DNA from 2 places in the Kocuria sp. BT304 genome. Region 2 is predicted to be linked to the other one. Evidence: predicted binding sites of a transcription regulator. Region 2 holds the regulator's gene; the other holds the start of a gene.
What was found. The regulator HspR, encoded in region 2, represses chaperone genes until heat shock. The targets are predictions, from matches to a motif close to AAGTTGAGTCNNNNNGACTCAACTT.
Positions count from the first base shown of each region.

Region 1 (11,455 bases), 620 kb from region 2:
ACCGCGCGGAGTCCCCCGGGCGCCAGCGCGGCACCGCGCAGCACACCGGAGCGGCCGTGGCCGCACCGGTGGCTGCGGCGACCGTCGGCGCGGCAGCCCACCACGCGGCGTCGGGCACGGACTCACCGCGCGGTGAGGAGCCCGCGGCCGACACCCGCACCGAGACCGAGCGGCACCGCGCTCAGCGGCACGGCCGCCACGCTGCGGCCCCCACGGGGAACGACGCCGTGGAGCAGGACGCGGACCCCGACCCGGAACCCCGTGCGACGGCCGAGCCGGTCCTGGCGGAGATTGCGGAGCCGACGCCGGACGTGGTCCTGGTCCCGGCAGACCCCGCGCTGCGGGTGACCGACCAGGGGCTGCGGGTGCTGCCCAACGTGTGGGAGTCCGAGGAGAAGCTGCTGGCCTCCCTCGCCCGGCCCCGTGAGGAGGCCGCACCGCACCGGTCCATGCACAGGCGCGTGGAGTTCCAGAAGGTCATGGTGGCCGGACGGCCGGTGGTCGTCGCCCGCCCCCGGACCCCGCTCGCGGACGCCCCCGTGGTGGTCCACTGGCACGGCGGCGCGTATGTGCACCCCGTGACCACCACGCACTGGCGGTGGATCGACGCGCTGATCCAGCGCACCGGGGCCACCGTGGTGGTGCCGGGCTACGGGCTCGCCCCGGACCACACGGTGGACGAGGCGCTGGCCCTGGCCGACGGCGTGTGGGACCTGGCGCACGGCCTCGGACCGCGGGTGTTCCTCTCCGGCGACTCGGCCGGTGGCGGCCTGGCGGTCGCGCAGGCCATGCGGCTGCGCGATGCGGGGATGGGTGCGCCTGCCGGGCTGATCCTGATCTCCCCGTGGGTGGACGCGACCGTGAGCAACCCGGAGATCGAGCAGTACCGCTCCGTGGACCACATGCTGGACACCGAGGGCCCGCGCGCCGCGGCCCGCTGGTGGGCCGGCACCCGTGAGGTCACGGATCCCGCGGTGAGCCCTGCGTTCGGGGACGTCCACGGGCTGCCGCGCACGTTCGTGCTGCAGGGGGACCGGGACATGCTCTACCCGGACACCATGGAGTTCGTCACGGACCTGGTCCGCGCAGGCGTGGACACCACCACCGTGGTGTGCGAGGGCGGGCCCCACGTGTACGCGCTGATGGTGTGGTCCGAGCGCGCCACCGAGGACCTCGACCGCGTGGTGCGCTGGATGGGCCGCTGAGCGTCCCTCGCGCCGGCTCGACGGGCCCCGGGTGCCGACCGTTGCGGTCGGTGTCCGGGGCCCGTTCTCAGTCCCTGCCCACCGTGCGGAAGTACCACGCGTAGAACGCGGTCCACCCGGTGCCGAAGATCGCCCACCGCACCCGCTCGGGGGCGTGCGGCCAGAGCCGGCCGTGCAGGGCGGAGATCCCGCCGACCGCAGCGGTGACCACCACGAAGCGCGGGGTCCGCGCGGGCACGGACCACGCGAGGAACCGGGGCAGCGGGTCTCCGCGCAGTCCGGCGGTGCGGGCGTAGAGCTTGTAGGGGGTGCCCCGCAGCGGGCCCAGGAGCACGGCCGTGAACCCCCGCGCGGCCATCTCCCGCTCCACGCGCTCGACCATGGCGGGGGAGACCGCGGGGATCCGGGCGAGCATCCTGGCCGAGTCGTCCCCGGTGGCACGCGCGCCCCAGCGGTGCACCACGGCGCCGCCCACCAGCGCGCCCGCCGTGGCCGACGCCGCGCCCGTGAGCCCGCGGGGCAGGTTCCGGAGGGCGACCGCGGAGAGCCACACGTCCGGGACCACGAAGAACGCAGTGGCCTCGGCGAACCCCCACAGCCCGGCCACGGCGTGGTCACGCAGCGCGCTCACCGTGCTCCTCCGCTCCGGGGCGCGCACGGTGCGTCACGGCGGCTCCCGGGACGGCGCGCGGCCCGTCTCCGCAGGTCAGCCGTGCCTGGCGCGAGGGCCAAGGTGGTGCGGGCTCTTCAAAGGTGCTGCTGTGCACGGTGGTCTCCCGGTGGGATCGAGGTGGCGCGGTTGTGGACATCCAACCACCACGGGCCAGCGGGTATGCCACTGTTGGCGCAGATCCACAGTCCCCACGGCCCGAGGAGACGCCGCATGGCCACCACCGATCCCCTGCGCAGGCCCATCCCGCAGCGTTCCGCCGGGTGGGCCACCGCCATCGCGGGTGCCCTGCAGCGCGCGGGCCTGCGCCCCAACCACATCTCGGTGGCCTCGGTGCTCGTCTCCCTGGTGGGCTGCGGGTGCCTGGTGGTCTCGGTCCACGCGGACGACGCCGCCCGCGCCCTCTCTCTCGTCCTCGCCGCGCTCTGCATCCCCCTGCGTCTGCTGTGCAACATGTTCGACGGGATGCTCGCCGTGGAGGGCGGGCTGCGCACCCCCACGGGGGAGCTCTACAACGAGGTGCCGGACCGGATCTCGGACCTGGCGCTGCTCGCGGGGGCCGGCTGGGCGGCGTCGTCCGTGGCGGGCGGTGCAGCCCTGGGGTGGCTGGCCGGGAGCCTCGCGGTGCTCACCGCTTACGTGCGCACCCTGGGCGTGAGCGCGGGGTGCGCGCAGCAGTTCGGCGGGGTGCTGCCCAAGCAGCGGCGCATGTGGCTGCTCATGGCAGGGATCCTGCTGAGCGTCACCGACCCGTGGTGGGGGTGGCCGCGCGGGACCGTTCTGTGGGTCACGCTCGTGCTCGTGGTGCTGGGGTGCGCGCTGACCGTGGCCACCCGGCTGCGGGCCGTGGCGCGCGAACTGCGGGAGAAGGGGTAGGCCGTCATGATGATCGGACTGCTGGGCGGGCCCACGTGGTGGTTCCTCGCCGGACTGCTGGGGTTCCTGGTGCTGGCCACCGTGGTGGCGGAGCTGATGTACCGGCGCACGGCGTCGGAGGGGCTGCGAGCCACGCTGCTGAACGTGCGGCAGCGGATCTTCGCGTGGTGGATCATGGTGGCGGTGCTCGTGGGCAGCCTGGCGCTGGGGGAGACCGCCGTGGTGCTGCTGTTCCTCGCCCTGTCCCTGCTGGCCCTGCGGGAGTTCGCCAACCTGCTGCCGCCCGGGGAGCGGGACCGCCGGGTGCTGACGTGGATCCTGGTGGTCCTGGCCCCGCTGCACTTCTGGTTCGTGTGGGAGCACTGGTACGGGATGTTCGCCATCTTCATCCCGGTGTACGCGTTCCTGTTCCTACCCGTGCTGCTCGCGCTGTCCGGGCGCACGGAGTCCTTCCTGCACCGGGCCGCCCTGAGCCAGTGGGGTCTCATGGTGTGCGTCTACGCCCTGAGCTACCTCCCGGCCGTGCTGCAGCTGCCCGTGGCCATCCATCACGGCAAGGCCGCGGCGGACGGTTCCGCCGTGGGGTCTGGTGGCGTGGAGGCGGGGGCACTGCTGCTGTTCCTCGCGGTGGTGGTGCAGGGCTCGGACGTCCTGCAGTACCTCTGGGGCAAGACCATGGGCCGGCACCGGATCGCGCCCACCGTGAGTCCCAACAAGACGTGGGAGGGCTTCGTGGGCGGGGTCCTCTCCGCCACGGCCCTGGGCGCCGCGCTGTGGTGGCTGACCCCGTTCACCCCGTGGCAGGCCGGGGTGCTGGCCCTGGTCTCCTGCCTGCTGGGCTTCCTGGGCGGGCTCGTGATGAGCAGCCTCAAACGGGACCGCGGCATCAAGGACTTCGGCGCCCTCATCCCGGGTCACGGCGGGATCCTGGACCGGATGGACTCCCTGATCTTCGCGGCACCGGTGTTCTTCCACCTCACCCGGTTCTTCTTCGCGGGCTGAGCCGCGCACCACCGCGCACCGCCGCACAGCATGGGCGACGCCGCGCGCACCGCCGCACTCCACGGGCGACGCCGCGCACGCCGTCGCGGGCGGTCCCGGAGGAGGACCGGACATCGCGACGCCGCGTCGGCGGCTCCTCACGCGGTGGGACGGACGCTACGGGGCCCCGTGCGTGGAATCCCCGTCGGGCATGCCCGAGGGCCCGCGGGAGATCCCGCGGGCCCTCGTGGCTCACTCAGTGCATCCCGGGTGATGCCGGGGCGCTCAGCTCTCTGAGTCCTCGGAGGACTCGGTCTTCTGCTCCTGCTGACCGTTCTCCAGCACCACGCTGTCCTGGTTCTGGCCCGTGGCCACCTGGATCTTGCGCGGCTGGGACTTGGGGGACACAGGGATGGTCACGGTGAGCACGCCGTTGTCGTACGCGGCGGTGATGTTCTCCGTGTCGATGCCCTGGCCCAGGTTCAGCTGGCGGACGAAGGAGTGGTTGCGGCGCTCGCGCACGATCCACTTAGTGTCCTTCTCCGCGGAGGGCAGGCGGCGCTGCGCGCGAATGGTCAGCAGCTGGCCGTCCACGTCCACGTCCACGCTGGTGGGGTCGATGCCCGGGAGGTCCGCGGCGAGGTAGTAGTTGGAGCCCCGGCGGAACAGGTCCATGGGCATCTGCTCCAGGCCGTTGCGGGTGGAGAGGACCTGGTTGGCGAAGTTCTGGACCTCGGTGAACGGATCGAAAGTAGCCATGACAGTCATTCCTTCCATGTGCGTGACCTCCGTGGAGCGCTCGGCCGCTGGTGTCCGGATCCGGCGCTGTCACGTTTCTTGAGTCCCACTGACTCAACTACGAAAAATATAGCACTCGGTCCAGCAGAGTGCCAAGGGTTCGGGCACCTATCTTGAGCGGACTATGCTCAAGGCGAGCGGCGGTGCTTCCACGGACCCTCGCCCGGCCGTCACGGGAGGTGACGGGCCCGAAAGGGTGGGGCGGGCGGCGTCGTCGTTCCTAGAATCGAAGCACCGGAGACATCCCCGACAAGAAGGAGGACACCGTGCCGAAGGCGAAGAAGAACGGCCGCGCGCGGCAGGACGAGATTCCGTCCACGCTGCGCCGCTCCGACGAGAAGGCGCAGGACACGTTCGCGCAGGCGTACGACTCCGCACAGGAGAAGTACCAGGAGGAGTCCCGCGCGGCCCGCACGGCGTGGGCCGCGGTGAAGCACACCCACGAGAAGGTGGGGGGCCACTGGGAGCCCAAGGAGGAGAACGGCCCGTCGGACGCCAGCGCGGAAAAGGGTGGGCTCAACAAGGAGGACACCGCCGGCGGCGTGGACGCGAACGCCTCCAAGGAGCACCTCTACGAGATCGCCCAGGAGCTGGACGTCCAGGGCCGTTCGGGCATGACCAAGGACGAGCTGGTGGAGGCCATCGGGAAGGCGAACGACAAGAGGACGCGGGAGGCGCGGGACTGAGGTGACGCGAAGCGTGAACTCCGGTTCCTGTGCATCGGGACCGCCTCCCCTCAGCTCGAACCAGGGGTTTTCTCGGCAGTCATCGGTGTCGCGCCCCGCACTACGCTTCACGAAGGGCCCGGTACGAGCTCTACTCCCACGTCTTTGTTGATGAGTCCAAAGTGGGCGGCTACTACGTGGTGGCAAGCACGGTTGCCGCCGGAGACGTGAACCGCGCCCGAAAGGCTGTTCGGTCCTTGGCGCTGTCTGGTCAGAAGAGGATCCATTTTACCGATGAACGCGATGACCGCCGCAAGAAGCTGCTGAAGGAGTTCTCCGCCCTCGACACCGTGGTGAACGTGTACGTGGCGCGAGGGCTCAGAGACAAGGAAGCCAGGCCGCTGTGTCTGGGGCCCTCGCGCGAGATGCTGCGGCCAGCGGCGCGGACCACTTGTGGGTGGAAAAGGACGAGTCTTCGTATGCCCACGACAAGAAGATCATCGGGCAGGCGCTCCAGTCCTCCGAGAACCGACCGCGCTACGACTTTCCCAGGGCGCACGAAGAGACACTGCTCTGGGTGTCCGATGCCGTGGCGTGGTGCTACCAGAAGCGTGGCCGCTGGACGGGATTGGCCGCTCCGCTGGTGGCTGACGTGGTGGAGCTGACCTGACCTGTTATAAGCGCCTGTTAAAAGCGCGAGCCAGGCTCGTCGGACCGTGCGGATGACTGCCTGGCCTACTTCTCGGCGCTGGTGCTCCTCGCGAGTCCCACTATGGCCACCCCCGGGTCGGACGTCACGCCCTTGAGCGGCCACACGGGCCACCTCCGCCCTAGAGCACCCGCCCCAGGAACACCGAAGCGGTGGTGTCCCGGTGGAAGGACTCCACCGGTTCGTAGCCGCGGTTGCGGAACATCGCGATGCCCTCGGTCATCTCGGGGTTCAGGGAGACCACCGCGGTGCTGGCGCCGAAGGAGCGCACCTTGTTCTCGAGCGCCCGGACCAGGGTGCGGGCGTGGCCCCGGCCGCGGTGCTCCGGCGCCACCCAGATCCGGCGCAGCTCTACGCGGTCGTCGTCGATCCTGCGGACCGCGCCGCACGCGATCACCTCGCCCGTGACCAGGTCGGTCATCAGGAAGAAGTCCCCGTGGGGCGGGGTGACGTCCTCGGGGCCGGTCACCTCGGTGAGCTCGGGGTCGAACCCGCCGTCGATGCGGTGGTCGAGCTCGCTGAAGTACGCGCCCAGGGCCGCCAGGGTGTGCTCGCTGGCGGCCTGGCCCTCCACGATGCGGACCGGTGCGGTGGAATTCATCCCACCATGGTGGCACCTCGGTGTGCTGTTCACCAGGGACCGCGTGCGGTAGCTTTCGTGCGTGACCGATACCCGTTCCGGCGCCGCACCGCGCCTCTCCGTCCTGGTGCCCACCCCGCTGCTGATCACGGAGATCACGGAGCCCGCCGCGTACCGCAACCGCAGCGCCCACGAGTCGGACGTGCACATGCACCCGGGCGGGCAGGGGCTGTGGGTGGCCCGCATGGCCGGTTCCCTGGGCGCGGACGTCTCGGTGAACGGGCCGTTCGGCGGTGAGCTGGGCACCCTGATCCGTTCCATGCTGGACGGGCTCGGCATGCAGGTCAACGCCGTGCGCTACGGGTACGGCAACGGCGGCTACGTGTACGACCTGCGCGGGGAGGACCGGGAGACCGTGGCCCACATGCCGCCGCCGGAGCTCTCCCGCCACGAGCTGGACGATCTCTACGGCACGGCGTTCGTGGACGCCCTGGCCTCGGACGTCCTCACGGTCACGGGCGCGGAGCCCGGGGACGTGGTGCCGGCCTCCTTCTTCGGACGTCTCATCCGGGACACCCGGGACGCCGGGACCACCGTGGTCGCGGACCTCAGCGGCGCCCCGGCCCTGGCCGCGGTGGCCGCGCACGTGGACGTGCTCAAGATCAGCCACGAGGAGGTCCGGGACCTGGACCTCGGCTCGGACGACACCCCCGAGTCCCTCGTGGATGCCGGGCGGGCGCTCGTGGAGCGGGGCGCGGGCGCCGTCGTCGTCTCGCGCGCCAAGGACCCGGCGCTGCTCGTGGAGCAGGACTCCGTGCGGGAGGTCTGCGCGCCGTCCATCACGCCGCTGGACCACCGCGGGGCCGGGGACTCGATGACCGCCGGGATCTCCGTGGGGCTGGCGCGCGGGCTGGACCTGGTGGACGCCGTGGCGCTCGGTGCCTCTGCCGGGGCGCTCAACGTGGCCCGGCGCGGACTGGGCACGGGCAACCGCACCACCGTCGAGAAGTTCGCCCGTCAGATCACGGTGCGCCGGATCTCCTGAGCCCTGGCCCGGGTGCGTGACGCGTGCCACGATGGTGCACATGCACATCCTGGTGACCAACGACGACGGCATCTCGTCCCCGGGGCTGGCGGTCCTGGCGAGGGCGGCGCTGGAGCGGGGGCACACCGTGAAGGTGGCGGCGCCGGCGGAGGAGTACTCGGGTGCCAGCGCGTCCCTGTCCGGCGAGGAGGTCGACGGGAAGATCGCCCTGGTCCCCGCCAGCCCGCCGGAGATGCCCGAGGACGTGGAATGCGTGGGGGTGAAGGCCGCCCCCGCGCTGATCGCGTTCCTGGCCTCCTACGGCGCCTTCGGGCAGCGCCCGGACATGATCCTCTCCGGCGTGAACCTGGGGGCGAACACGGGCAAGGCCACCCTGCACTCGGGCACCGTGGGTGCGGTGCTCACGGGCGCGTCCCACGGGATTCCGGGGATCGCGGTGTCCATCACCTCCGGTGCCCCCCAGCACTGGGACACGGCCCTGCTGGTCACCCGCTACGCCCTGGAGCGCTGGGAGCAGCGCCCGTTCGACGAGTGGATTCTCAACGTCAACGTCCCGGACGTGTCCCCGGATCGGCTGCGCGGGCTCAAGCCCGCCCGGCTCGCGAGCTTCGGCGCGGTCCAGGCGCAGATCGGGCGCGGGGACGAGAAGCACATCGCGGTGACCTACAGCGCGGAGACCGGTCCGGAGGAACCCGAGAGCGACCACTACCTCCTCACCCACGGCTGGGCCACCGCCACCCTGCTGCGCGCCCCCGTGGACGATCCCACCCAGGACACCCACGCCGTGCCGCGCCAGGAGCTGGGGATCGCGGGGCCCACGCCGTTCTGGGACGTCACCCTCCCGGGCCTCACGGACGACGACGCCGCCGGGACCGGGTGCGGCGACGTCACCGTGGACTCCGCCACGGTCATGCGCCGGACCTGACGTCCCGCCTCCCGTGAGCGGTAGGCACACGACGATCACGACGTCCGCCACCGGTCCCTGCACGTTCACACGGTGAGCGGATAGTCTTCCCGCGAGAACACTCGCCCGTCCCAGCCGGCCACCGGCCGGGGCCAGGGTGGGAACGGACCCTCTGCCCCGGTGGAGCACGGGCGGTCGCGGACCGAGAACCAGCACGAAGCGGAGGCCCCCCATGGCGTCGACACCAGCGGCGGAAGCCCAACCCGGCGGCGTCGCCACCGTGGACGCCCCGAGCCGCAGGGACTGGGTGGCCCTCGGAGCGCTCGCTGCGGGGCTCGGAATGATCGTGCTGGACGGCACGATCGTGGGGGTCGCCCTGCCCGCGATCATCCAGGACCTGGGGCTGAACCTCACGGACGCGCAGTGGGTCAACAGCCTCTACGCGGTGCTGCTCGCGGCGCTGCTGCTGTCCACGGGCAAGCTCGCGGACCGCTGGGGACGCAAGACCATGTTCATGGTGGGGCTCGTGGTCTTCGCCGGGGGCAGTCTGCTGGCGGCCCTATCCGGCACGGCGGGGGCGCTCATCGCGTCCCGCGCGGTGCAGGCGCTCGGTGCGGCGTTCATCATGCCGTCCACGCTGTCCACGGTGAACGCGCTGTTCCGCGGGAAGTACCGCGGCCCGGCGTTCGGCGTGTGGGGCGCGGTGATGTCCGGCGCGGCGGCGATCGGCCCGCTGGTGGGCGGCGCGCTGACCCACTGGGCGTCGTGGCACTGGATCTTCCTGGTGAACCTGCCGCTCGCGGCGATCATCGCGGTGGTGGGGTGGAGCAGCATCACCAACACCCGCAGCGACGTGCGCGAACGCGGTGCGGACGTGGACGGTGCCATGCTCAGCGCCATTGCGTTCGGCGCGCTGGTGTTCGCGATCATCGAGGGCCCGGCCATCGGCTGGCTCACCCCCACGGCCGACTTCTCGATCTTCGGGTGGGTGTGGCCCGCCACGGCGCCGGTGTCCATCGTGGCGATCGCGCTCGTGGTGGGGTTCGTGGCGCTCGCCCTGTTCGTGGTGTGGGAGCGCCACCGCGCGAAGGTGCGCCGCTCGGCACTGCTGGACCTCGGTCTCTTCCAGGTGCGCACGTTCTCGTGGGGCAACCTGGCCGCCGCCATGGTGGCCGTGGGCGAGTTCGCGATCATCTTCGTGCTGCCCCTGTACCTCACCAACGTGCTGGGCCTGAACATCATGCAGTCCGGGCTGGTGCTCGCGGCCATGGCCATCGGCGCGTTCATCTCGGGCGCGTCCGCCCGGCACCTCGCCGCGAAGTTCGGGGCGCCCGGGACCGTGCTGATCGGCCTGGGGCTCGAGGTGGTGGGCGTGGTGGTGCTCGCCCTGGTCATGGGCCCGGGCACCGCCGCGTGGCTCGTGGCGCTGCCGCTCGTGGTCTACGGCGTGGGCCTGGGGCTCGCGTCCGCGCAGCTGACCGGCACCGTGCTGCGGGACGTGCCCGTGGCGTCGTCGGGGCAGGCCTCCGCGACGCAGAGCACCGTCCGCCAGATCGGCTCGGCGCTGGGCACGGCGTTCGCGGGCGCCGCGCTGTCCGTGTCCATGAGCCTCACCCTGCCCGCAGCACTGGACGCCACCGGGCTCGACGCCGCCCAGGCGGACCAGCTCGCGGAGGCCACCCGCCAGTCCGCGGGCGGCATGATCCCGCAGCTGCAGGCCCAGGCGGAGCAGCACCCCCTCGGGCCGGAGACGCAGCACGTGATCGACGCCCTCTCCACCGGCTTCACGCACGCCACCCAGTGGGCTCTCGTGATCGCCACCGGGTTCATCCTGCTCGGCTTCCTGGGCGCGCTGCAGGTGCGCCGGGCGGCGCGGCGGGACGATACGCCCGCGGCCTGATCGACTCTCGCGCGCCGCTTCCGAAGCCGCTGGCGCCGTCCAGCCGACGACGCCGCACGGCCGGCCCCATGCGTCGTCTCACCCCGGTCGCACGGCGGGGGAAAGTGGCCGAACGGTCATTGCCCGGGCCCGCCCGGTCGGAAACGGTGGGAGACCGGGAGATTCCCGGTGCAGCAACCGAAGCAGGTGAGACGGCAATGCCCACGACTGATTCAACCGCCTTCGAGGCACGCCATGGCGGACGGAGGTCTGCGAAAGGCGCACCAGTGGGCGACTCGGGCGAGTCCCAGCCCCGGCGGCAGGAGATCCTGAGGGCGGATCCGTACTATCCCCACACAGCGTGGCGGACGGTTATGACGTGGCTGCTCTACTTCTTCGTCTTCCTGGGGTTCGCGGCACTTCTCACCCTGATCGTTCCGGACCGCCAGTTCGGGTGGTATTACGTGACATACACCGCCGTGTTTGCCACGGTCGGCACGGCCATTCAGATCGTGAACCGCAAGGCTCGCGTGCGGATGCTGGAGAACTCGGACCAGATCTCGCGTGGGCACGAGACCCGGGCCACCCCGGGGATCAGCTAGCTCTGCGTCCCCCGCACCGCCGGCAGCGCGTACCAGCGCGCCAGCGGGGCGAGGTCCTCGACGTCCTCCACGTCATCCAAGGGCTGCCACCGCAGCTCCTCGATCTCCGCGGCCGGCACCGGGGTCTGCGTCAGCGCCACGGTGCCCATGAACACGTGGCTGTGCAGCCCGTGACCGGGTTCGTTGGCGGCGTCGCTGTGCCACTCGCCCACCGGTTCCAGCTCCGCGGCGGACAGCTCGATCCCCAGTTCCTCGCGCACCTCGCGGATCCCGGTCTCCTCGGGGGTCTCGCCCGCCTCCGGTTTCCCGCCGGGGAACATGAACATGCTGGTTCCGCGCTTGCGCACGGTCAGCACGCAGCCGTCCGAGGCGCGGCGCAGGACCACGCCGGTGACCTTGATGACGGGGCGGGCGGCGTCGTCGTTCCCGGAGGGGGAGGAGGACGGAACGGGGGCCTGGCGGGGATCATGGGATGCGGACACGCCTGCCAGTGTAAGGAGACACCATGACCAACCCCCTGACCACCCTGCCCGTGCCCGTG
Region 1 is NZ_CP030039.1:2,726,118-2,737,572, reverse strand. Features, by position in the region: gene DNL27_RS11995 (MMPL family transporter) at 1-1,205, shown strand, start outside; gene DNL27_RS11990 (hypothetical protein) at 1,273-1,836, opposite strand; gene DNL27_RS11985 (CDP-alcohol phosphatidyltransferase family protein) at 2,089-2,751, shown strand; gene DNL27_RS11980 (phosphatidate cytidylyltransferase) at 2,758-3,753, shown strand; gene DNL27_RS11975 (Hsp20/alpha crystallin family protein) at 4,018-4,491, opposite strand; gene DNL27_RS11970 (ChaB family protein) at 4,797-5,216, shown strand; gene DNL27_RS11965 (hypothetical protein) at 5,653-5,865, shown strand; gene DNL27_RS11960 (GNAT family N-acetyltransferase) at 6,026-6,505, opposite strand; gene DNL27_RS11955 (1-phosphofructokinase family hexose kinase) at 6,567-7,529, shown strand; gene surE (5'/3'-nucleotidase SurE) at 7,570-8,454, shown strand; gene DNL27_RS11945 (MFS transporter) at 8,666-10,333, shown strand; gene DNL27_RS11940 (hypothetical protein) at 10,687-10,914, shown strand; gene DNL27_RS11935 (NUDIX domain-containing protein) at 10,911-11,396, opposite strand; gene DNL27_RS11930 (nitronate monooxygenase family protein) at 11,420-11,455, shown strand, end outside.
Region 1: DNL27_RS11975 (Hsp20/alpha crystallin family protein) is a predicted target of HspR. The motif match lies at 4,567-4,591, and genes of this name have one in related genera.

Region 2 (11,455 bases):
TCGGGGGTCTGCTCCACGATGTCGTCCACCGCGGAGGAGACCCAGCGGGACTTGTACTGGAAGTCCGTCTCGTCCCCGTTCTCGTCCGTCTGGCGGTACCACTCGGTGATCGCCGGGTCGTGGGAGTCGAACGAGTCGCCGGCGGCGCGGTAGCCCTCGGCGTGCTCCACCTGCAAGGCGAAGTTGTCGCCGTGCTCGGCCAGACCCGTGGACACGGCCTTCTCCACCGCAGACAGCGCGAAGCGCGTGCGCAGGGTGGCGGGGTCGTTGCGCAGGTCCCGGTAGAGCGCCACCATCATGAACGCCATGATCACGGCGAACGGCAGCGCGGAGACGATCACCAGGTTCTGCATCCCGGCCAGGGCGTCGTCGCCGCCCACGAGCAGCATCACGATCGCGATGCCGGACAGGCACACGCCCCAGAAGACCACGATCCACTTGCTCGGGTCCGGACGCCCGCGCTGGGTCATGGTGCCCATGACCACGGAGGCGGAGTCGGCGCTCGTGATGAAGAAGATGCCGATCACCACCATCGCGAGCACGGAGGTGACCCCGGTCAGGGGCAGCTGGTCGAACAGGCCGAACAGCATGGACTCGGCGCCGTCCTCGACCGAGAGGTTCGCACCGTTCTTGGAGAACCACATGGCGGAGCCGCCGAAGACGATGAACCACAGCACGCACACGGAGGCCGGGACCACCAGCACCACGGTCACGAACTGGCGGATGGTGCGCCCGCGGGAGATCTTGGCGATGAACATGCCCACGAAGGGGGACCAGGACAGCCACCAGGCCCAGTAGTACACGGTCCAGGTGTTGGAGAACTTGGCGCTCTCCGGGCCCCAGGCGGCGGACTGGCCGGTCATGAACAGGTACTGGGACACGTACGTGGAGAACGTGGAGGGAATCAGGGTCAGCAGGAAGACCGTGGGGCCCACGAAGAACACGAACAGTGCGAGCACGAACGCCAGCGTCAGGTTGATGTTCGAGAGGTAGCGGATGCCGCGGGAGACGCCCGAGACCGCTGAGATGATGAAGCCCACGGAGAGCACGGCGATCAGCAGGATGAGCACGTTGTTGCCCAGCTCGCCCAGGCCGCTCACGATCGAGATGCCGGAGCCGATCTGCAGGGCGCCCATGCCCAGGGAGGCCGCGGTGCCGAAGAGGGTCGCGAAGATCGCGAACACGTCGATCAGCTTGCCCAGCGGACCGTCCACGCGCTTGTGCCCGAGCAGGGCGGTGAACACGCGGGAGATCAGCGGTGCGCGGCCGCGCCGGTAGGCGCCGTAGGCCACGGACACGCCCACCACCGCGTACACGGCCCACGGGTTCAGGGCCCAGTGGAACGCGGACTGCACGAGGGCGTAGACCGCCATGGAGTCGCTGCCGGCCTCGGCCATGTGCGAGAAGCCGGGGATCCCGCCCTCGAAGTAGCTCATGGGCTCGAACGCCCCGTAGAACATGAGCCCGATGCCCATGCCGGCCGCGAAGAGCATCGCGAGCCAGGAGAAGAAGGAGTACTCGGGCTTCTCGTCGTCACGGCCGAGCTTGATGCGCCCGGTGCGCGTGAAGCCGATGAAGAGCATGAAGAACACGGCCGCGGTGGACAGCAGGATGAAGAACCACCCGGTGTTCGCGGTGACCCAGGCCAGGGCGGTGGAGGAGACGGAGGACAGGCTCTCCGTGCCCAGCACGCCCCAGGCGATGAACCCCACGATCAGCAGCGCGGTCACGGTGAACACCGTCTTGTCCGTGTTGAAGCGGACCTTGCGGTCCTCGACACCCACGCCGGGGACCAGCGCGGGGTGGATGCCGTGGGGGTAGGTCAGCTCGTCGATGATCTGCCGCGGGCGGCTGCGGGCGCTGGATCCGGAGGTGGAGCCGTGCTCGACGGCGGGGGTCTCCTGCGGGTCTCGTGGCGAGGAGGGCGGTGGCGTGCTCAAGACAGTTCTCCTGACTGTGGCGGGGCAGTGATGTGTGGCCTGAAGAGTGTGCGTCTCCCATGGACGTGGTGGGTGGTACCAGGGCGACACCATGTTTCGCCCCGGGCGTGCAAACTCACGATTGTAACGCGCAACGGGTAGGCGGCCTAACTCGCCGCGCATCCTGCCAGATCGGGCGGCCAGTAAGTTGAGTGGGTGGCACTCAACTTAGGTTGACACGGGGTGCTCAATGTGTAAACTTGAGTCACGAAAGCTCAAGTATTGGCGGCACCGCGGACGCACCGGCGTCACCGGCGGGCCGCACCGCATCAACGAAAGGATCGACAATGTCCCGTGCAGTAGGAATCGACCTCGGCACCACCAACTCCGTGGTGGCGGTTCTCGAGGGCGGCGAGCCCGTCGTCATCGCGAACGCCGAGGGCAACCGCACCACCCCGTCCGTCGTCGCGTTCTCCAAGGACGGCGAGACCCTCGTGGGTGACGTGGCTAAGCGCCAGGCCGTGACGAACGTGGACCGCACCGTGGCCTCCGTGAAGCGCCACATGGGCACCGACTGGACCACTGAGATCGACGGCAAGAAGTACACCCCGCAGGAAATCTCCGCCCGCACGCTCATGAAGCTCAAGGCGGATGCCGAGTCCTACCTGGGCGACACGGTCACGGACGCCGTGATCACCGTCCCCGCGTACTTCAACGACGCCGAGCGCCAGGCCACCAAGGAGGCCGGTGAGATCGCCGGCATGAACGTGCTGCGCATCGTCAACGAGCCCACCGCCGCGGCCCTGGCCTACGGCCTGGAGAAGGGCAAGGAGGACGAGCTCATCCTGGTCTTCGACCTCGGCGGCGGCACGTTCGACGTCTCCCTGCTGGAGGTCGGCAAGGACGAGGACGACTTCTCCACCATCCAGGTGCGCGCCACCGCCGGTGACAACCGCCTCGGTGGCGACGACTGGGACCAGCGCATCGTGGACTGGCTGCTGGAGCAGGTGAAGTCCAAGACCGGTGCGGACCTGTCCAAGGACAAGATCGCCCTGCAGCGCTTGAAGGAGGCAGCCGAGCAGGCCAAGAAGGAACTGTCCTCCGCGACGTCCACGACCATCTCCCTGCAGTACCTGTCCGTGACCCCCGAGGGCCCCGTGCACCTGGACGAGAAGCTCTCCCGTGCCAAGTTCGAGGACCTCACCAAGGACCTGCTGGCCCGCACCGAGAAGCCGTTCAAGGACGTCATCTCCGAGGCCGGGATCAACGTCTCCGACATCGACCACGTGGTGCTCGTGGGTGGTTCCACCCGTATGCCCGCCGTGGTCGAGAAGGTCACCGAGCTCGCGGGTAAGGCCCCCAACAAGGGCGTGAACCCGGACGAGGTCGTGGCCATCGGCGCCGCGATCCAGGCCGGTGTGCTCAAGGGCGACCGCAAGGACGTGCTGCTGATCGACGTGACCCCGCTGTCGCTGGGCATCGAGACCAAGGGCGGCGTGATGACCAAGCTCATCGAGCGCAACACGGCCATTCCCACCAAGCGCTCCGAGACCTTCACCACCGCCGAGGACAACCAGCCCTCCGTGTCCATCCAGGTCTTCCAGGGTGAGCGCGAGTTCACCCGGGACAACAAGAACCTGGGCACGTTCGAGCTGACCGGCATCGCGCCGGCCCCGCGCGGCATGCCGCAGATCGAGGTCACCTTCGACATCGACGCCAACGGCATCGTGCACGTGTCCGCCAAGGACAAGGGCACCGGCAAGGAGCAGTCGATGACCATCACGGGCGGCACCTCGCTGTCCAAGGAGGACATCGACCGCATGGTCAAGGACGCCGAGGCCAATGCGGACGCCGACAAGCAGCGCCGTGAGGCCGCGGACCGCCGCAACAACGCGGAGCAGACCGCATACTCGGTGGAGAAGCTGATCAAGGACGACGAGGGCGCCATCCCCGAGGACGTCAAGGCCGAGGTCCAGGCGGACGTGGACGCCGTCAAGGCCGCGCTCGAGGGCGATGACGACGATGCCGTGAAGACCGCGTTCGAGAAGCTGCAGTCCTCGCAGACCAAGATCGGCGAGGCCCTGTACGCCCAGTCCCAGGCCGAGGGGGCCGCGGGTGCTGGGGCCGGTGCCGCCGGTGCCGAGGGCGCCCAGGCCAAGGAGGACGACGACATCGTCGACGCCGAGGTCGTGGACGACGACAACGACGGGAAGAAGTGAGCATGAGCGATTCCGAGAACACCCAGGGCCACGGCCAGTCCGTGCCGGAGGATCCGGAACAGCCCGCTCGCACCGGTCAGGACGGCACCGAGGGACAGGAGGGGCTCACCGTGGACGACATTCTCGGCACCCCCCAGTCCCAGGAGGCCGGGTCCGCGGACGCGGCGTCGTCGTCCGGCGACGCCGCCCCGGCGGGCGGCTCCGAGGTCCAGAAGCTGGCCGACGAGCGGCTCGAGGACCTGCGGCGGCTGCAGGCGGAGTTCGTGAACTTCAAGAACCGCACGGCGCGGGAGAAGGACCAGCTGCGGGACTTCGTCTCGGGTGAGCTGATCTCCGCGCTGCTGCCGGTGCTGGACGACGTCGACGCCGCCCGCAAGGCGGGCGACCTCACGGACGGCCCGTTCGCGGCGATCGCCACCAAGCTCGAGGACGCCCTGGGCAAGAAGGGACTCACCCGCATCGGTGAGGTGGGGGAGAGCTTCGACCCCAACGTCCACGAAGCCGTGATGCAGCAGCCCACCGACGAGGTGGAGCCGGACCACGTGTCCATGGTGCTGCGTTCGGGCTTCAAGGTGGGCAACCGGGTGGTCCGGGCGGCCCAGGTGGCCGTGGCGGCGCAGCCGTAGCGCACACCAACACCTCGGGGCGGGTCCACATGACGGGACCCGCCCCGAGTCCTACTGAGGAAGAATTCACAGGAAGGAGGCGTCATGGCCAGTCAGGACTGGATCGACAAGGATTTCTACAGCGTCCTGGGCGTCTCCAAGGACGCATCCCCGGAAGACGTCAAGAAGGCGTACCGCAAGCTGGCCCGCAAGTACCACCCGGACCAGAATCCGGGGGACGCGGCTGCGGAGAAGAAGTTCAAGGACATCACCGAGGCGAACTCCGTGCTCTCCGACCCGGAGGAGCGTGAGCAGTACGACGCCATCCGGGCCATGGGCTCGGGTGCGCGCTTCACGGCCGGCGGGCCCGCGGGAGCGGGCGGCACCGGCGGCGCGGGCTTCGAGGACATCTTCGGGGACCTGTTCAACGGCGGTGGCGGCGGCCGCAGGCGCTACACCACGTCCAGCGGCGGCGGCGGGTTCGAGGACCTGTTCGCGCAGTTCGGCGGTGCCCAGGGCGGGGACACCCGTTTCAGCACTGGTGGCGGCTTCGGCGGCCAGGGTGGGTTCGGCGGCTACCAGGCCCCGCCCACCAAGGGCGAGGACATTCACACGACCACCACCATTCCGCTGCGCTCCGCGTACCACGGCACCACCGTGAAGCTGCGCCGGGGCAACGGGCAGACCACCACGGTGCGCGTGCCCAAGGGCGTGAAGGACGGCCAACGGCTCAAGATCGCTGGCAAGGGCCACACCGGCCCGGGCGGCAACGGGGACCTGTTCGTGACCGTCAAGGTCAAGGAGCACCCGTTCTTCACCCGGGAGGGCCAGGACGTCCACGTCACGGTCCCGGTGACCGTGAGTGAGGCCGGTCTGGGGGCCACCGTGCAGGTGCCCACCCTGGACGGGGGCCACGTGAGCGTGAAGGTTCCCGCGGGGACATCGTCCGGGCGCCGGATGCGCGTCAGGGGCAAGGGCTTCACCACGGGGTCCAGCACGGGCAACATGATCGTCACCGTGCAGATCCAGCTGCCCGCCGACCTCGACGACGCCGCCAAGGAGGCCCTGCGCACGTTCGCCGAGGCCACGGGGGACTTTGATCCCCGTGCGTCCTTGACCGAGGAGGCCGCGGTCTGAGATGTCCATCGACTTCGCCCAGCCCGTCTTCGTGATCTCAGTCGCGGCCGAGCTCGCGGACATGCACCCGCAGACGCTGCGCCAGTACGACCGCCTGGGCCTGGTGACCCCGTCCCGGGCCTCCGGGCGGGCGCGCCGCTACTCCCAGATGGACGTGCAGAAGCTGCGCCAGATCCAGGAGCTCTCCCAGGATGGGGTGTCCCTGGAGGGCATCAAGCGGATCATGCAGCTGGAGAACCAGGTGCAGGCGCTGCAGTCCCGGGTCACGGAACTCTCCGAGGAGCTGGAGCAGGAGCGGGAGGCCCGGCGCGAGCGGGACATGATCTTCACGGCGGGTTCCGAAGGGGACGTCGTGCGGATCGCCCGCGGCTCGCTTCGGGCGCCGCGCAAGGTCTCGCAGGCGCTCATGCTCTACCGCCCGGCCCGGCCGGAGCACGGTGGCCGCGACACCGGCGCCGCCGATGCCCCGACCGCACGCGGGATGAAGCGCGGCCGTAGCGCGTCCTGAGCGCACCTCGGCATGCAGGGGCCCCGCACCACCTCGTGGTGCGGGGTCTCTGCGCATCTGCCCACTCCGTGGCGTCCAGAACGGGGGGCGCGGGGTCACATCCGTGGTCTCAGCGACCGAACTGCTCAGCGACCGAACTGCCCCGGCCGGGATCCCTGTGGCCGCAGGGTCAGCGATGCCGGTAGGTCAGATCCCGGGGCACGCGGCCGGCCTCCGTGGCCTTGCGCTCGAAGCTCGTGAGGACCCGCCCGTCCCAGCGCGGTGCCCACCCCGTCTCGGGGTGCTCGTCGTCGGCCACGGGCCCGGGGTGGAGGTTCTCGAAGTCGGCGTCCGCGGCGTCGAGCACCTCGCGCATCACCACGGCGTACTCCTGCCAGTCCGTGGCCAGGCGCCACAGCCCGCCCGGCTCGAGTACGCGCGCGGCGAGCTCGGCGAAGCGGGGGGAGACCAGGCGGCGCTTGTGGTGGCGGGTCTTGTGCCACGGATCGGGGAAGAACACCCACAGCTCGCACACGGATGCCGGTTCGAGCATGTGCTCGAGCACCTCGGGGGCATTGGCCTGGGCGACCCGCACGTTCTCCACCCCGGCCTGCGCGGCCTTCATGAGCAGGTCCGCGATCCCGGGCTTGTAGACCTCCACCGCGAGGTGGTCCAGCTCGGGGTGCGCGGCGGCGTGCGCCACGATCGCCTCGCCCAGCCCGGAGCCGATCTCCACCACGAGCGGCGCGGTGCGGCCGAACACGGCCTCCCGGTCCAGGTGGTAGGAGGGGTCCACGGAGGTGTCGGTGCGCACGCGGGGGATCTCCAGGACCCACTGCCCGGCATGCTCTTCCCACGCCTTCTGCCGCTTGGGGGAGAGCCGGTCCCCGCGGCGCACGAACGAGAACGGCTGCCGGTGGAACGCCGCGGGGGTCGCCCCGGGGCCGTCGGTGCCGGGCTCGCCACCCACCGCGTCCCCGGACGACGACGCCGCCGCGCCGCCCCCGCCGTCCCGCGGTGCGGCGGCCCGCTCGCCGTGCTCGGCGTCCGAGTGCTGGGCGGTGGTCGCCGGCGCGGTGTCCGGGGTGCCCGGGGCGCCGGCCGGGGTGCCCGGGGCGGACGAGTCCGGCAGGGCGGCGTCGTCCCCGGAGGGGAGGGCGGAGGACTGGGTGCGATCGCTGGATTCCATCGTGGAACATCCTAGGCGGGCCGTCACGGGAGGTCACGGCGCGGCGGGCGGACCCTACGATTGAGGCCCACCCTCCGCCGGCGCCGCGCAGGAGACTCGCATGCCCCAGGACCACGAGCCGCCCGAGTCCCCGCCCGGCGACCCCCGGAAGGGGGATCCCGACGAGCAGGGCCCCGCGATGCAGGATCCCGGGCCGCGCGATCTGCTGCGCAGCCGGCTGGGGCTGCGGCCGCGGTGGGACGCGGTGGTGCTCGTGGGATCCCTGGGCGTGCTCTCCGCCGTGAGTCCCATGGCCACGGACATGTACCTGGCCTCCATGCCGGAGATGGCGCAGTGGTTCGGCGCCCCGGCCAGCGTGATCCAGCTGAGCCTGACCGCCTACATGGTCGGGATGGCCCTCGGGCAGTTCCTGCTGGGGCCGCTCTCGGACGTCCTCGGGCGCCGTCGGCTGGTGCTCGGGGGAAACCTGGTGTTCCTCTTGAGCTCCGCGGCGATCATCGTGGCCCCGCACATCGGGCTCGTGCTTGGGCTGCGGCTGCTGCAGGGCGCCGCCGGGGCCGCCGGGGTGGTGATCGCGCGCGCCGTGGTCTCGGACATCGCCCGCGGGCACCGGGCCGCGCAGCTGTACTCCGTGCTGTCCCTCATCACGTCCCTCGCGCCCGTGGTGGCACCGCTCGCGGGCGGGGTGATCGCCACCGTGGCGGACTGGCGCACGGCGTTCGCGGTGCTCACCGTCTTCGGCGCCGTGATGCTCGGGTGCTCGCTGCTCGTGATCCCCGAGACCCTGCCGCCCGAGGCCCGCTCGCGGGGCGGCATCGGGCGCATCCTCCGCAACGCCCGCGCGGTGCTCGGGGACCGGCGGTTCACGCTGCACGCCCTGAGCTTCGCGTTCGCGTTCGGGGCCCTGTTCTCCTACATCTCCGCGTCCCCGTTCGTGATCCAGGACGTGCTGGGCTTCAGCGCGCTCGGGTACTCGGTGGTCTTCGCGCTCAACGCGTGCGGGTCGATCGCCACCGGCGTGGTCAACACCCGGATCGTGGGCTCCCGTGCGCCGGAGTCGCTGCTGCTGGCCGGGGTCACGGGGCTCGCCGCGACCTCCGTGCTCAACCTCGTGCTCGCGCTGCTGGGTGTGGTGGGCCCCGCCACGCTCGTGCTGATCTTCCTCTCCCAGTCCTGCATGGGTTTCGTGCTCGGCAACGCGGTGGCCCTCGCCCAGCGACGCGCCCAGGCCCGAGGCCTCGCCGGGACCGGCGCCGCGGTGGTGGGCACCGCGCAGTTCGTGATGGCCGGGGTGGTCACCCCGCTCACCGGACTGGCGGGCGAGTCCACCGCCGTGCCCATGCTCGCGTGCATGGCCTCGTGCGCGGTGGTCTCCGTGGCCCTCGTGCTCGCCGCGCGCCGCTAGCGCACGACGCCGCCCGCGCCCCCAGCGCGCTCCCGCACCCCGGCGCGCGCTCGGGCGGCGGGCCCCTCGGCCGCGGCGCCGCAGGGACCCGTACCCGGCGGGTCGAGCGTGCAGGGGTCTCGTCATCCCCTCGTGCGCGGGTGCTCCGGCACCCCGGTGACCCGGCACCCGGGTGCGCAGGGCAAAGGGGCGGCCGCGCGGCGTCGTCGTGCCCGAGGACCGGCGGGGCCGGCAACACCGCCGCGCCACGCGGCGGATGGGCCGGGAGCCGCGGCGCCGATGTGGTTCACTGTGCCAAACGGTGACGTGATTCACAGTTGATCCACGGCTTCGCGCCTCCAGCACGAACGAGAGACACTTCCATGCTCGATGCGATCCAGAACCTCCTCGACGCCGTGGACGGCGTCGTCTGGGGGCCCTTCATCCTCATGCCGCTGCTGCTCGGCACCGGCATCTACCTCACCGCCCGACTCGCCGGGCTGCAGGTCACCAAGCTGATCCCCGCGCTGCGGCTCGCGCTGTTCGAGCGCAAGGACAAGGACGCCCCCGGCGGGGACGTCTCCCAGTTCCAGGCCCTGACCACCGCGCTCGCCGCGACCGTGGGCACCGGCAACATCGTGGGCGTGGCCACCGCCATCTCCGTGGGCGGGCCCGGCGCCCTGTTCTGGATGTGGGTCACCGGCATCCTCGGCATGGCCTCCAAGTACTCGGAGGCGTTCCTGGGCGTGCGCTTCCGCGCGCGGGACGCCAAGGGCGAGATCTCGGGCGGCCCGCAGTACTACCTGTTCCGCGGCATCCCCAACGGCTTCGGCAAGTTCCTGTCCCTGTTCTTCGCCGTGGCTGCCGTGCTGGCCTCGTTCGGCATCGGGAACATGACCCAGGGCAACTCCATCTCCGCCAACGTGGAGTCCTCGTTCGGCGTGCCCGTGTGGGTCACCGGCCTGGTGCTCGCCGTGCTGACCCTGCTGGTGCTCGTGGGCGGCATCAAGTCCATCGGCAAGGTCACCTCCGCGCTCGTGCCCGTGATGATCATCTTCTACGTGCTCGGCGCGCTGTTCATCCTGGTGGTCAACATCGACGCCGTCCCGGCGGCCTTCGCCACCATCTTCACCACCGCGTTCACCGGCCACGCGGCCGTGGGCGGCTTCGCGGGCTCGGCCATCATCATCGTGGTGCAGATGGGTGTGGCCCGCGGGATCTTCTCCAACGAGTCCGGCATGGGCTCCGCGGCCATCGCCGCCGCCGCGGCCCAGACCACCCACCCGGTGCGCCAGGGGCTCGTGTCCATGACGCAGACGTTCATCGACACCATCATCGTGGTGACCTGCACGGGCCTGGTGATCGTCACCACCGGCGTGTGGGAGCAGGGCAAGGACTTCGCCGCCACCATGACCGGTGACGCCTTCAGCCACGGCCTGCCCGGCGGCTGGGGCCACCTGATCGTGACCGTGGGCCTGGTGCTCTTCGCGTACTCCACCATCCTGGGCTGGGCGTACTATGGCGAGCGCTGCATGGAGCGGCTCTTCGGTCGCGGGGCCGTGATGCCCTACCGCGTGTTCTTCTCCGCGGTGGTGTTCGTGGGCTGCAGCGTGCCGCTGGCCATCGTGTGGTCCTTCGCGGACCTCATGAACGGGCTCATGGCCATCCCGAACCTGATCGGGCTGCTGATCCTCTCCGGGCTCGTGGCTCGGGAGACCAAGCACTACCTGCGCAACGACCCCCACCTGCGGGCGGACAAGCTGCAGATCGACGGGTTCATGGACGGCCGCCCCGGTGCGATCGACAGCTACGTGCTGCCGCAGAGCGCGGCATCGGGCGGCGTGCGCTGAGCCCGCCCGCGGCGGGTGCCCGCCCCGGCGGGGATCCGCCGGGGCGGGCCCTGGGGTGATCCACCCCGGCCCCCAGCACCCCGGGCCCCGCGCCGCCTGTTCACGACAGTGCGACGCGGGGGCCGCGTCGTGCCCGGAGCACCCTCGAAGGCGTTCCCGGCACCTGACGGGCACGGTCCCCAGCATCACGCCGGCACGGCCCTCGGGGCGAGGTCGACGTGATGCCGGAGTGGTCCCCGGGTGGGTCCGACGCCTCGCCGACCCGGCTCCTGGGCGAGGCCGACGCGGCGCCGGCGCAGTCCCCGAGTGATGCCGAGGCGCCGCCGGCCCGGTTCCCGGACGACCCGCGCAGGGGTGTGGTCCAGGCCACGGCCACGCGCGGTGGCGGTGTACCCTCGGGAGCCATGACCAACAGCTCCACCGCGGTGTCGCCGCCCCACGCACACTCCGGCCCCACCCGTGGCCTGAGCAACCGCCACATCCAGCTGATCGCGATCGGCGGTGCGATCGGCACCGGGCTGTTCATGGGCTCGGGCCGCACCATCTCCCTGGCCGGTCCGGCCGTGGTCCTGGTGTACATGGCCATCGGCTTGTTCCTGTTCTTCGTGATGCGCGCGATGGGTGAGATCCTGCTGTCCAACCTGCACTACAAGACCTTCGCGGAC
Region 2 is NZ_CP030039.1:579,997-591,451, forward strand. Features, by position in the region: gene DNL27_RS02630 (BCCT family transporter) at 1-1,940, opposite strand, end outside; gene dnaK (molecular chaperone DnaK) at 2,267-4,138, shown strand; gene DNL27_RS02640 (nucleotide exchange factor GrpE) at 4,135-4,764, shown strand; gene DNL27_RS02645 (DnaJ C-terminal domain-containing protein) at 4,849-5,880, shown strand; gene DNL27_RS02650 (heat shock protein transcriptional repressor HspR) at 5,882-6,388, shown strand; gene trmB (tRNA (guanosine(46)-N7)-methyltransferase TrmB) at 6,558-7,556, opposite strand; gene DNL27_RS02660 (multidrug effflux MFS transporter) at 7,657-8,961, shown strand; gene DNL27_RS02665 (sodium:alanine symporter family protein) at 9,324-10,790, shown strand; gene DNL27_RS02670 (amino acid permease) at 11,195-11,455, shown strand, end outside.